3 regions of the Hymenobacter nivis genome follow, and region 2 is predicted to be linked to each of the others. Evidence: riboswitches for the same ligand, from Rfam matches in the RefSeq annotation. Region 2 holds a riboswitch; each other region holds the start of a gene.
What was found. Region 2 has a riboswitch for S-adenosylmethionine ahead of DDQ68_RS01065 (amino acid permease). Riboswitches for the same ligand answer to the same signal wherever they lie in the genome.

Region 1 (4,602 bases), 1.5 Mb from region 2:
GTAGTTCTTGTCGCGCTGGCGGCCGGCGTAGTCGATGCGCAGGGCCGCGTAGTCGTCAGCCACGGTTTGGGCGTAAGCATCGCGGCCCGAGCCGAGCAGGCCAGCGGCCACGCCCACGCTGCGCGAGGCATCGTTGACGTGCACCACGGGCCCCCCGTAGCCGGGCGCAATTTTCACGGCCGTGTGCAGGCGCGAGGTGGTGGCCCCACCGATGAGCAGCGGTATTTCCAGGCCGCGCTTTTTCATGGCCTGCGCCACGTACACCATCTCGTCGAGCGAGGGCGTAATAAGGCCCGAGAGGCCGATGATGTCGGCGCCTTGCAGCACGGCCTCGTCCAGAATCCGCTCCAGGGGCACCATTACGCCCAGGTCTACGATGTCGAAGTTGTTGCAGGCCAGCACCACGCCCACGATGTTCTTGCCGATGTCGTGCACGTCGCCCTTCACCGTGGCCAGCAGAATCTTGCCGGCGGTTTGGCGGTCGCCGCTCTGCTTGTCGGCCAGCAGGTAGGGCTCCAGGTAGGCCACGGCTTTCTTCATCACGCGGGCCGACTTCACCACCTGGGGCAAAAACATTTTGCCGGCCCCGAACAGGTCGCCCACTACGTTCATGCCGCTCATCAGGGGCCCCTCAATCACGTCCAGGGGCCGGGCCACCTGCTGGCGCACCTCCTCGGTGTCCTGGTCAATGAACTCGGTGATGCCCTTGATGAGGGCGTGTTGCAGGCGCTCCTGCACGGGCAAGGCGCGCCAGGCATCGGCCACCACCTCGGCTTTGTCCTTCTTCTTGACGGTTTCGGCGAAGTCCACCAGGCGCTCCGTGGCGTCGGCGCGGCGGTTCAGCAGCACATCTTCCACCAGCTCCATCAGGTCCTTGGGCACGTCGTCGTACACGGCCAGTTGGCTGGGGTTCACGATGCCCATGTCGAGCCCGGCGCGAATCGCGTGCAGCAAAAACGACGAGTGAATGGCCTCGCGCACCACGTCGTTGCCCCGGAACGAGAAGCTGATGTTGCTCACGCCGCCGCTCGTGAGGGCCCCCGGCAGGGTAGCTTTTATCCAGCGCACGGCCTCAATAAAATCGAGCGCGTAGGTGCGGTGCTCCTCCATGCCCGTACCCACGATGAGGATGTTGGCGTCGAAAATGATGTCCTCGGCCGGGAAGCCGATGCCCATCAGCAGGTCGTAGCTGCGCTGGCAGATTTCCTTGCGGCGCGCCAGCGAGTCGGCCTGGCCGTCCTCGTCGAAGGCCATTACCACCATGGCCGCGCCGTACTGGCGCACGGTGCGGGCGCGCTGCAAAAACACTTCCTCGCCCTCTTTCAGCGAAATCGAGTTCACGATGCTCTTGCCCTGCACGCACTTCAGGCCGGCCTCCAGCACGCTCCACTTCGAGGAGTCAATCATCAGCGGCACCCGCGAAATGTCGGGCTCCGAGGCAATTAGGTTCAGGAAGGTGGTCATGGCCTGCTCCGAGTCGAGCATGCCCTCGTCCATGTTCACGTCGATGACCTGGGCCCCGCCCTCCACCTGGGCGCGGGCCACGGCCAGGGCCTCCTCGTAGGCCCCCGTGCGGATGAGGCGGGCAAAGGCGCGCGAACCGGTCACGTTGCAGCGCTCGCCCACATTCACAAACAGGCTGTCGTGGGTGATACCAAACGGCTCCAGGCCGCTCAGGCGGGTGGTTGGGGCCCCGGCGGCGGGCAGCGGGCGCGGCCGGTACTTTTCGGCCAGCTTGCTCAGTTCGGCGATGTGCTGGGGCGTGGTGCCACAGCAGCCGCCCACCACGGTGAGGATGCCGTCCTTTAAGTAGTCTTCCACCAGGGCTGCAAATTCCTGGGCCGACTCGTCGTAGCCGCCAAAGGCATTGGGCAGGCCGGCGTTGGGGTAGGCCGAAATGTGCACGTCGGAAATGCGGCTCAGCTCCTCCACGTACTGCTTGAGTTGGTTCGCGCCCAGGGCGCAGTTCAAGCCCACGCTCAGCAGCGGCAGGTGGCGGATGGAGTTCCAGAAGGCCTCCACCGTCTGGCCCGAGAGCGTGCGGCCCGAGGCGTCGGTGATGGTGCCCGAAATCATAACCGGCACCCGGCGCCCGCCGTCGTCAAAAAACTTCTGCACCGCGTAAAGGGCAGCCTTGGCGTTCAGGGTGTCGAAAATCGTTTCGATGAGCAGCGTATCCACGCCGCCGTCCACCAGCCCGCGCACCTGCTCCAGATAGGCCGCGGCCAGCTCGTCGAACGTCACGGCGCGGAAACCGGGGCGGTTCACGTCGGGCGAGAGCGAGGCGGTGCGGTTGGTGGGCCCCACGGCCCCGGCCACGAAGCGCGGCTTGTCGGGCGTGCTGTACTCGTCGGCCGCGTCGCGGGCCAGGCGCGCCGACTCGTAATTCAGCTCGTACACAATGTGTTCGAGCCCGTAGTCGGCCTGGGCGATGGTGGTGCCTGAGAAGGTATTGGTTTCCACCATGTCGGCCCCGGCGGCAAAATACTCGGCGTGAATGCCGCGGATAATGTCAGGCCGCGTCAGGCTCAGCAGGTCGTTGTTGCCGCGCAACGGCTTGGGGTGGTCGGCGAAGCGGGGGCCCCGGAAGTCCTCCTCCGTGAGCGGGTGGCGCTGAATCATGGTGCCCATCGCACCGTCCAGAATCAGCAAGCGCTGGCGCAGAATTTCTGGTAAAGGGCTACAACAAGCGGCGTCGGCCGCAGTCGTGGGGGGGGCAGTAAGAGTGGGTGAAGAAGCGAAACCGGACATGCTAACCAGATAAAAGCGGCGGATAAACGCGCCTATCCAGAAAGAAACCCGCCCCCTGTGAGGGCGGTCCCGGCTGTCATCTTCTTCGGCCAAACGCATTGGCAGAACGGGAGTTGGCACCTACTCAGAGCAGGTTGCCAAGACGTCACAGGGCCCAGTCCCTCGGTCTTTCTGGATAGCAGCTACTGCGAAGATACGCACGGCGCGTCACCTCACCCCGGCCCCTCTCCTGCGGAGAGGGGTGCCAGTATCTGGCCGTTGTGAAATGAACAAGCTTGTTGAGGTTCCGTGAGGTTTTCCGGGCCGGGATCCTACTGCTACGACAGCGGCCACGCCGGCCACACGGTGCCGGGGGCAAAGTCCGTCAGCTCGGCTGGCAGCTCCAAAAACGCATCGGCCCCGAGCAGGCCGGCCAAATCGCCGGAGCCGCCCACGGCTATCGGCGTGGCGCGGCGCACCCCCAGCGCATCCACGGCAATGGCCACCGGCAGCAGGTGCGCCAGCGCGGGGCGGAACTGCACGGGGGCCGTGAGCACGGCCGGCGTGGGCCCCGGGGCCCCGGCCGCCGGCTGCTGGGTGGCCAGCAGCCACGGCCGCACGTAGCGGGCCGCCGTCAGCAGCGTTGAAACCGGGTTGCCGGGCAGGCCGAACACCACGGGGCCTCCATCGGCCCGGGCCCCAAACCACATGGGCTTGCCGGGGCGCTGGTTCACTTCGTGGAAAATTTCCACCACGCCCAGCTCGCGCAGCAGCGTGGGCAGGTGGTCGGCGCGGCCCTTACTCACGGCCCCACTCAGCACCACGGCGTCGAAGCCAGCGGCGAGGATATTGGTCAGGCCCTGGCGCAGCCGGGGCAGGTCGTCGGGCAGATGAAACAGGTGCACGTCGGCCCCGGCGGGGGCCAGCAGGGCCTGCACTGCGTAGGCGTTGGAGCGCCGGATCTGGTGGGGCAAGGGCGTAGCGGCCACGTCCACCAGCTCGTCGCCGGTGCTCACCACCGCTACCCGGGCGAGGCGCGTCACGCGCACTTTGGGGGCCCCCACGGTGGCGGCTACGGCCAGGGCGGCGGGCGTGAGGCGGGTGCCGGCGGGCAGCAACAGATCGCCGCGGCGGCGGTCGGTGGCCTGGGTGTGCACGTTCGTGCCGGGCTGAGCGGGCGGCGCGATGTTAATGGTAGCCTGCTGGTTAGTAAGGGTGATGTCCTCGTAGCGTACCACCGCGTCGGCCCCGGGGGGCAGCACGGCGCCGGTCATCACCTCCACGGCCACGCCCGGGCCGGGTAGCGGCCGGGCGGGGGCCCCGGCAAACTGCGCGTGCGCCACCGGAAACACCGTTTGGCCCCCGGCCCAGGCGGCGTGGGCCACGGCAATGCCGTCCATTGCCACCCGGTCGAAGGGCGGAAAGTCGCGGTCGGCGGCCAGGTCTTCGGCCAGGATGCGGCCAGTGGCTTCGGGCAGGGGCAGGGTTTCGGGCGGCAGCGCGGGGGCGGTGGCCAGCACGCGGGCGTAGGCTTCGGCAACGGAAATCATAGCTAGTTGTCAGTTGTTTGTTGGCAGTTGCTGGGCGGCTGGTATGCGGGAAGTGCTCGGCTCGCAAAGGTGGCCCGGTCGCACCTTTGCGGCCACCAACTGCTAAAGCGGCCGGCGAAACGTATACGGCCCCATCGGCCTTCCGTCACGCTCGCCCTGACAACCGACAACAAACAACTGACAACTAGCAATGCTATCCGACAAATTCACCCACGTCAACGCCGCCAACCAGCCCACGATGGTGGATGTGGGCCAGAAAGTGCCTACCCGCCGCTTGGCCCGCGCCCACTGCCGCGTGGTGCTGGGCCCCGAGCTGCTGGGC
Region 2 (4,602 bases):
GCTGGGCTACCAGATTCGGTTCCATACCCACAACGTATCCGACGCCCACGACCGCCTGCGCCTGATTCTGGGCATCCTCACCCAGGCGCACACCAGCGACCCGGCCACGACCCAGCTCGACGAGGCCGCCCTCTACCGAATCGTGGTCAGCGAAGCCTCCAAAGCCTACCTCACCAAGGATGTGGACTTGGACAACCAAGCCGGGCTATTTCGGGAATATAAGCGGCTGGTAGCCAGTATTGCCGAGGTGGTGCGCGAGATTAACCCCGCCTATCCCTACCCCCTCGCCCTGGTCAGCACCCTGCTCGAATCGGCGCGCAAGCAGCTGTTCTTTGCCCAGCACCTGCCTTCGCTCACCGACGCAGCCACCCGCCAAGGCGAGCAAAACGCCATCTACGACTTTCTGCTGAAGCTGGCTTTTGCCGCGCTGAACCAAGCTTAGCCGGACGACAGTAAGTACCAATCACCGACTCCTAAAATGCCCGTTATGCCCGAATTAATTATGCATTAATTCGGATATATACTGCTCACGAAGTGGAATGCGAAAACGGAGTAAGGTGCGGGGCTTGTCCCCGCCCGTCCTTGAACGGTTCAGTCAGCTTTCGTTCAACGACGGGCGGGGACAAGCCCCGCACCCTACTTCATGACGAGTATAATAGACTAATTATCGATAAATAAGCTATCAAATAAGGGCTGCTTAAAGGCCTCCGCTAAGGGCTTAATAATTAACCACCAGATCCTTATTCTTTGCGCAGCATGTAGCCCATGCCCACTAGCGTGTGGATGAGCTTGGTGTCGAAGCCTTTGTCGATTTTTTTGCGCAGGAAGTTGATGTACACGTCCACCACGTTCGAGCCGGTGTCGAAGCTCAGGTCCCAGACGTGCTCCAGCAAATCGGCGCGGCTCACCACCCGGTTTTGGTGGCGCAGCAGGTATTCGAGCAACGCAAACTCGCGGGCCGTGAGCTGCACGGCCTGGCCAGCGCGCGTCACGCGCTTGGCGGCGGGGTCGAGGGTGAGGTCGGCCAGGTGCAGGGGGGCGGCTAAGGCGGGGGCCTCGGTGCGGCGGCGCACCAGGGCCCGCAGGCGCGCCAGCAGCTCCTCGAAGGCGAAGGGCTTCACGAGGTAGTCGTCGGCCCCAGCGTCGAGGCCCCGGATTTTATCGTCCGTCTCGCCCAGCGCCGTCAGCATCAGGATGGGTATGCCCGCGTCGTGGGCCCGCACCTGGCGGCACACTTCCAGCCCGCTCAGCCCCGGCAGCAGCTGGTCGAGGATGAGGCAGTCGTAGCGCGTGGCCTGGGCGCGGGTGAGGCCCAGCAGGCCGTCGGCGGCCAGGTCCACGGTGTAGCCCTGCTCGCGGAGGCCCTGGTGCAGGAATGCGGCCACGGAAGGTTCGTCTTCGACTAATAGAATGCGCATACAATTGGCTAGTGGGGGGGGCAAAGGAACGCACCGGCCGCTCAGGGCGGGCCCCAGGCTTATTTAAAGCTCCGCCGTAAACTGAACTTTAGGATTGCCTTTGTGCTTAGCCAGGAAAATATATGGCTAACCCGTCCGCGCACCCCGACCTGATTCCCACCTACGAGCCCCATCGCCTGGAGGCCCTGCGGCCCTACCAGGTGCTGAGCGTGCCCGGCCAGCAGCTCTTCAACGACCTGGTGGGCATTGTGGCCAAGCTCTTTGGCGTGCCCGTAGCCCTGGTTTCGCTGGTGGGGGCCGACGAAGTCGTCTTCGCCGGCAACGTGGGCCTGCCCGGCCTTGAGCGGGTAGCGCGGCCCGACAGCCTGTGCTCGGTGGCCATTTTGCAAGACGGCGCGACGGTATACGAAAACCTGCTGGCGCGCCCCTGCCACCTCACCAGCCCCGGCGCGGCGGCGGCGCTGGACCTGCAGTTCTACGCCGGCCAGCCCCTGCGCTCGGCCGACGGCTTCCCCATCGGCACGCTGTGCGTGATGGACCACGCGCCGCGCGTGTTTTCGGCCGAGGAAAGCGTGCTGCTGGCCAGTCTCGGCGACGTGGCCACGGCCTTGCTCGACCTGCGCGTAACCTTGGAAACTAACCCTGGCCTGGCCGATGCCCTGCGCCAGCGCGTCGACGCGCGCATCGACCAGTCACTCACCCGCATTGACACCCTGGCCTCGCTCCAGCAGTGGGAAAGCGCGCCCGACACCGAGGCCGCCCTTAGCTACCGCCGCTCCAGCCGCGAAGAGGCCACCCAGGTGGTGCGCGTGCTGCACGCCGAGCTGCGCCAAACCCTGGCCGACCTGCACCGCTAGCACCGGGGCCCCCGCCGCCTTACCTTTGCCCGGCAATGTGCGGTGCGCCGCGGGTTGTTTTTATAAAGAGGCGCCGAGAGACAGGCTCGTTGACGCGCCGGCAACCCCCCGCCTTTGGCGGGCCCGGTGCCAAGGCCTGGTTCTATAAAAACGCGCTGCCGTGCTATACCTGCCCCTTTTGTTGCCCCTTTTGCCAGCTGTAGCTGGCTGCCGTCCCGTGTCCACTGGCCGCTGTTGTAGCGCCCGGCATTGGGCCAGGTAGGGGGCCCCCACCGGCGTTGGGCCGGCTTTTCATTACTTATCTTTTTGTGGGGAGCGGTTTGGACGGGGCCCCAGGGCCCCGGCGGCCACCTTATTTACCGCCCGGCCCGCGCCGGGCCCCGAGTTTTAGTTATGCTGAAAAAATCACTGGCCCTGTTGCAGCGCGAAGCGGCCGAAACCGGGAGCAACACCCTCAAGCGTACCCTCAACGGCTTCAGCCTCATTACTATCGGTATCGGCGTCATTATCGGCGCGGGCCTGTTTTCGCTCACCGGCATCGCGGCGGCCAACAACGCGGGGCCGGCCGTTACGCTCTCCTTCGTGGTGGCAGCGGTGGGCTGCGCCTTTTCGGCGCTGTGCTACGCCGAATTTGCCGCGCTGGTGCCCGTATCAGGCTCGGCCTACACCTATTCCTACGCCACTATGGGCGAGCTTTTCGCTTGGATTATCGGCTGGGACCTCGTGCTTGAGTACTCGGTGGGGGCTGCCACGGTGGCTATCAGCTGGTCGCAGTACCTCATCAAGTTTCTGGGTAAGTACGGCCTGCACCTACCGGCCCAGCTAGTGATGTCGCCCTTCGAGTCGGCCAAGCTGGCCGACGGCTCCACCGTGACGGGCTACGTGAACGTGCCGGCCATGTTGGTGGTGCTGGCCATTACGGCCATCGTCACGCGGGGCACTAAGGGTTCGGCGTGGTTCAATGCCCTGGTAGTGGCCCTGAAGGTGGCCGTGGTGCTGGTGTTCATCGCCCTGGGCTGGAAGTACATCGACCCCGCCAACTACCAGCCCTATATCCCGGCCAACACCGGCAAGTTCGGCGAGTTCGGCCTGAGCGGCATTTTGCGGGGCGCGGGCGTGATTTTCTTCGTCTTCATCGGCTTCGACATCGTGGCCACCATGGCCCAGGAAACCAAGAACCCGCAGCGCAACATGCCCATCGGCATCCTCGGCTCGCTGGCGGTGTGCACGGTGCTGTTCGTGCTCTTCGGCCACGTCCTCACGGGCTTAGCCAATTATACCGAGTTCAAAAATAGCGCCGCGCCGGTAGCCATCGCCATCGAAAAAACGCCCTATGCCTGGCTCAGCTCAGCCGTAATTCTGGCCATCCTCATCGGCTACACGTCCGTGATTCTGGTCGATTTGCTGGGGCAGTCGCGGGTGTTTTTCTCGATGTCGCGCGACGGGCTGCTGCCGCCGGTGTTCTCCCGGCTGCACCCAAAATTCAACACGCCGTTTCAGTCGACCCTGCTGCTGGGTTCGTTCATTGCCGTGTTTGCCGGCTTCGTGCCCATATCGGTGGTAGGCGAAATGACGAGCATCGGCACGCTGCTGGCCTTCGTGATGGTGTGCCTGGGCGTTATGATCATGCGCCGCACCAACCCCGACGCGCCCCGCAGCTTCCGCACGCCGTGGGTGCCGGTGGTGCCCATTCTGGGCATCGTGGTGTGCCTGGTAATGATGGCCTCGCTGCCCTGGCAAACCTGGCTGCGGCTGTTCGTATGGCTGGCCCTGGGCCTGGCCATTTACTACGGCTATGGCCGCAAAAACAGCAAGCTGCGCCAGGCCCAGGAGCGCGGCGACACCGATGCGGCCTAACAAGCAGGGCCCGGTACGAAGTAGGCAGAAGATTTGTCCTTGAATTAGCAAAAGCAAAAAAGGCCGTCATGCTGAGCGCAGCCGAAGCATGACGGCCTTTTTTGTATTTCAGTACCTCCTGAACAGCTTTAACAAGAGCTCCCCACGCCAGGCGCGCCAAGCCTTCCGCTTACTCGCCCATCAGCGTGATTACTAATGAGCGGTGGCCGCCGTGGTCGCGGTGCTCGCCCAGGTAAATGCCTTGCCAGATGCCCAGGGCCGGGGCCCCGTTCGTGATGGGTATGCTGACGCTGCTGCCCAGCAGCGCAGTTTTCAGGTGGGCCGGCATGTCGTCGGGGCCCTCTGAGTTGTGCCGGAAATAGGGCGCATTTTCGGGGGCGGTGCGGTTGAAGAACTGCTCGAAGTCGTGGCGTACCGTGGGGTCGGCGTTTTCATTGATACACAAGCTGGCCGACGTGTGCTGGATGAAA
Region 3 (4,602 bases), 2.3 Mb from region 2:
ATGGTAGGTAGGGTCGGCCTCAATGGCCAGCCGCTGAGCCTCGTTGAAGGCAATGCCCCAGGCCGAGTGCCGGGCGTTGGTGGCAATAACCACCAGGTGGTCAAACACATCGGGTTGCGCCACGGCCCACTCCAGGGCCTGCTGCCCGCCCAGCGAGCCGCCAATCAAGGTGTGGATGCGCGCCAGGCCCAGCTCTTGGCGCAGGGCCTCGTGGGCCGCCGCCAGGTCGCGGACGGTGAGCAGCGGGAACGCCTGGTAGCGCGGCTGGCTGGTGGCTGGGTCGGGGCTGAGCGGACTGGTGCTGCCGTAGCACGAGCCCAATACGTTGGCGCACACGATGAACCAGTCGGCGGGGTCGAAAAAACAGCCCGGCCCGAACAAGCCCGGCCACCAGTCCAGCACGTCGGCGTTGGCCGTCAGGGCGTGGCACACCCACACCGCGTTGTCGCGGGCTGCGTTCAGCTGGCCCCAGGTGCGGTACGCCACGTGGGCCCCGGCCAGCGCCGCGCCGCTTTCCAAGGGGAACGGGTCGGGCAATTCAAAAATGTATTCGGGCATGGCTTTAAATGAATCGAAACCTGTCTGATGCTAAAACCCAGGGCCCCAGCGGCTGCCGTTCGGGCCCTGGGCGTCAGGCACGTTGCGCGTTGGCGGGCGGGTTATACTTCCAGCGGCTGCGCGTGCTGCGCCGCAGGCTCGGGAATGGATTCGTCGGTGTGGGCGTCGCCCTTAGGGGCGGCTTGGATGGCGGCGGCCAGGGCCTGGGCTAGGTCGGCGGTGATGTCGTCGATGTGCTCGATGCCCACCGACAGGCGCAGCAGCGTGGGCGTCACACCGGCCACCAGCTGCTCCTGCTCGCTCATCTGCTGATGCGTGGTGGCCGAGGGCTGAATGATCAGCGTTTTGGCGTCGCCCACATTGGCCAGGTGGCTGATGAGCTTGAGGTTATCAATCAGGGCCACGGCCGTTTCCTTGGTGCCGTGCAGCGTGAAGGAGAGCACGCCGCCGAAGCCGCGCTTGAGGTACTTGGCCGCGTTGGCGTGGTGGGGGCTGCTGGCCAGGCCGGGGTAATTGACGTGGGCTACTTCGGGCTGCTTTTCCAGCCACTGGGCCACTTTCAGGGCGTTTTCCACGGTGCGCTCCACGCGCAGGCTCAGGGTTTCGAGGCCCTGCAGCAGCAGGAAGGAGTTGAACGGGCTGATGGCGGGGCCGAAGTCGCGCAGGCCCTCCACCCGGGCCCGGATGGCAAAAGCAATGTTGCCAAACGGCCCGTTTTTGCCGAATACGTCGTTGAAAACCAGGCCGTGGTAGCCCTCGCTGGGCTCGGTGAACTGCGGGTACTTGCCGTTGCCGAAGTCGTAGGTGCCGCCGTCCACAATCACGCCGCCCACGCTGGTACCGTGCCCGCCAATCCACTTCGTGGCCGACTCCACCACGATGCTGGCGCCGTGCTTGAGGGGCTGGAACAGGTAGCCGCCCGCGCCAAACGTGTTATCGACCACCAGCGGAATATCGTGCTTGTGAGCCACGGCCGCAATGCGCTCAAAATCAGGCACGCTGAAGCTGGGGTTGCCAATCGTTTCCACGTACAGGGCCCGGGTGTTCTCGTCAATCAGCTTCTCAAAGCCGTCGGCGTCGTCGCCGTCCACGAAGCGGGCCTCGATGCCCAACCGCTTGAAGGCCACCTTGAACTGGTTGTAGGTGCCGCCGTACAGGTAGGAGCTGGCCACGATGTTGTCACCCTGCTTGAGGATGTTGTTCAGGGCAATGAACTGCGCCGCCATGCCCGAGCCCACGGCTACGGCCGCCACGCCGCCTTCGAGGGCCGCAATGCGCTGCTCGAATACGTCGGTGGTGGGGTTCATCAGGCGGGTGTAGATGTTGCCGAACTCCTTCAGAGCAAACAGATTAGCGCCGTGCTCGGCGCTTTTGAACACGTAGCTGGAGGTTTGGTAAATGGGCACAGCGCGCGAGCCGGTGGTGGGGTCGGGTACTTGGCCAGCGTGGATTTGGAGGGTTTCGAAGTGCAGGGAAGCGGACATAAAAAGGGAGGGTTAAAAACCGTAAAAATCTGAAGAAGAGGGGGAAGGGACTGGCTGGAACCGGTAGTGCCGGCAAGCAAAAAAGCCCGTGTAGTTGAGGTAACCAGGGGCCCCCATGAGTAGCCCAGCTGCTCGGCGCGGCCCAGCTAGCCGCTACCTAAAGACCCGGTGGCAGGAGGTGGCGGGCAGAACCCGCAGCATTAGCCTAGCCGCAACAACACGGGCCCCAACAACACATTCGCATTCGGCCGGCCAACACCAAAAAGCCCAGCACCGGCAAGACCGGCTGGGCAAATAGGGTCGAATGGGAAGCGGGGGGGTTGTTCATGGCACTCCGGTTATATTTCCCGCAGCGACCGGGGGGCCGAGGGGTAGGAAGTGGCACCTTTCGCGCGGTCGAAGGTTGCCAGCGGGTCACAGAGCCTAGTCTCTCGCCGCTTCTGTATAAGATGAAACGCTGCACCACCGCGAGGGGGAGCGTACCGGATTGGTAATGGCAAATATAGAAGCGAAAAATTTGCTTTTGCAAAAGGCGCCACAAGTTTTTCGCCAGCAGGCTCAAAAAAGCCCGGGCCAGGGGCCCAGGCTTTTCTTGCCTTTTTTCTGCAAAAAAGTACCTAGATGCTAGGTAGGATCAACACCTGGCCTACTTCGATGAGGTCGGGGTTGGTGCCGATGAGGTCCTTGTTGGCCTCGTAAATCTGGTGCCACTTGGTACCGTCGCCGTAGTGGTTTTTGGCAATTTTCGAAAGGGAATCACCACTCGCCACTGTGTAGGTGTTGGCGTCGGTACTGCCGAACGAGGCACCGGCCCCAGCAGTGGGTTGGGAGGCATCGGCCGGCTTCTTTTCGCCTTCGGTGTTCAGGAAATCCATCAGGCCCATGGCGTGGGGGTGGGGTTTTAGGTGAAAACGGATGATACATTGCCGGGGCCCCTGCAAAGGGAGATGCCGGCGGCAACTGGCGGTTTTTACGCGCCGCCAAGCATAGAAGTTGCCTAATAAACTATTTAATTAGCTGGCCGTAAGCAAGGCAGTCGGCACGGGCCGGCGCATCACTTCCACTCCATTGCCCTTGCATCTTTCATGAAAAACTCTCAATTGGTTGCCCGTTCTTTCCTGGCCAGCTTCGCCCTGCTGCTTTCGCTGTTTGTGGTGGCTTGCGGCAACGACAAAGGCAAAGTAGAAGCCGTGAATATGCTCTACGGCACCGATAGCAAGGTGTGGAAAACTGCCAAGGAAACCGATGCCACCGGCGACAAAGTGAAGCAAACCGACGCCCAAAAGCAGGAGGAACTGCGCATTTTTGCCAATGGCAACTACACCATGACGAGCGCCGCCGAATCCGTTTCGGGCAAGTATACCTTCGACCAGGCCGCCAAAACCATCATGATGACGCCTACGGGTGCCACCGCTGGTAACCAGTTCGCGGTGGAAACCCTTACCGACAACAAGCTGACTTTGGTGGGCACCAGCGGCGCCAAGCTGATGCTGGAAAAGGAATAATTAAATTCTCAACAGTAGCGAAAGCCCCGTGCCGAAATTGGCGCGGGGCTTTTTTGTTGCCGGCCCGGTGCAGCGAACACGCAGAAGGCGGTTCTTTGCGTTTGGTATTCTGCTTGGTTTAAATTTTCTTTTGACTCAAAAAATGGCTTGGTTTCGAATGTTGCTACTATGGGGAGCGTGCCTGGGGGCCGCCGGGGGGCGGGCCCAAACCCCGGCCGCGCCGGGGCCCCGGCCAGTACCAGCGCGCGCGCTGCGCAGCCTAAGCCCTGCCGACACGTCGTTTGCGGAGCTGGAGTTTCTGCGGTCGGAAATTGGCGGTGCGCGGGTAGTGTTCCTCGGCGAGCCCACCCACGGCGAGGGCAATGTGCTGGCAGCCAAGGCGCGGCTGGTGGCGTTTTTGCAGCAGCGCATGGGCTTCACTACGCTGGGCATGGAGAGCGGCTTTTTTGAGTTGCACAAGGCCCAGCAGGGCATTGCGGCGGGTAAGTCGGTGGCCAAAAACCTGCGCAGCAGCGTGTTTCCGGTGTGGACGGCCACCCAGGAGTTCCAGGCCGTGGGGCCCCTGCTGGGCCCCGATGGCCTGCGCGTGATGGGCTTCGACCCACAGCTGAGCGGCGACTACAGCGACGACTTGGCCGACGACCTGGAGGATTTCCTGGAACCCGAGAAGGGCACCGCCGCCGTGAATTATGAGTTGCTGGGCGACGTGGTGGACTACATGGCCGCGCATTACGCCTTCCCGCCCACCCAAAAACCGGCCGAGTTTGAAGCCGTGCTGGCCCAGGCCGACCGGCTGCTGCGCAAGGCCGCCGGGGCCCCCGCTGCCAGCCGCCGCACCGAAGCTGCCTTTTGGCAACAGTGCCTGCGCAGCCTGGGGGCCCTGGCCCGCGACTACGCCGCCCACGACCCCGGGGCCAAAACCGCCGCCACCTTCGTGGCCGCCGACAGCAACCCGCGCGACGCCCAGATGGCTGATAACCTGCTGTGGTACCTGCGCCAGCACCCGGCCGAAAAAGTTATTTGCTGGGGGGCCCTGCCGCACTTCGCCAACCGCG

Region 1: linked by a shared signal. The riboswitch ahead of metH (methionine synthase) and the one ahead of DDQ68_RS01065 (amino acid permease) in region 2 are both predicted to bind S-adenosylmethionine.
Region 3: linked by a shared signal. The riboswitch ahead of DDQ68_RS13470 (O-acetylhomoserine aminocarboxypropyltransferase/cysteine synthase family protein) and the one ahead of DDQ68_RS01065 (amino acid permease) in region 2 are both predicted to bind S-adenosylmethionine.

What each region holds. Positions count from the first base shown of each region.
Region 1 is NZ_CP029145.1:3,796,070-3,800,671, forward strand. Features, by position in the region: gene metH (methionine synthase) at 1-2,631, opposite strand, end outside; SAM riboswitch class I at 2,825-2,933, opposite strand; gene DDQ68_RS16895 (molybdopterin molybdotransferase MoeA) at 3,069-4,280, opposite strand; gene moaC (cyclic pyranopterin monophosphate synthase MoaC) at 4,471-4,602, shown strand, end outside.
Region 2 is NZ_CP029145.1:253,753-258,354, forward strand. Features, by position in the region: gene DDQ68_RS01050 (TetR/AcrR family transcriptional regulator) at 1-442, shown strand, start outside; gene DDQ68_RS01055 (response regulator transcription factor) at 741-1,418, opposite strand; gene DDQ68_RS01060 (GAF domain-containing protein) at 1,541-2,275, shown strand; SAM riboswitch class I at 2,333-2,426, shown strand; gene DDQ68_RS01065 (amino acid permease) at 2,669-4,132, shown strand; gene DDQ68_RS01070 (secondary thiamine-phosphate synthase enzyme YjbQ) at 4,302-4,602, opposite strand, start outside.
Region 3 is NZ_CP029145.1:3,022,615-3,027,216, reverse strand. Features, by position in the region: gene DDQ68_RS13475 (homoserine O-acetyltransferase family protein) at 1-558, opposite strand, end outside; gene DDQ68_RS13470 (O-acetylhomoserine aminocarboxypropyltransferase/cysteine synthase family protein) at 660-2,042, opposite strand; SAM riboswitch class I at 2,378-2,493, opposite strand; gene DDQ68_RS13465 (LysM peptidoglycan-binding domain-containing protein) at 2,660-2,926, opposite strand; gene DDQ68_RS13460 (hypothetical protein) at 3,128-3,547, shown strand; gene DDQ68_RS13455 (erythromycin esterase family protein) at 3,690-4,602, shown strand, end outside.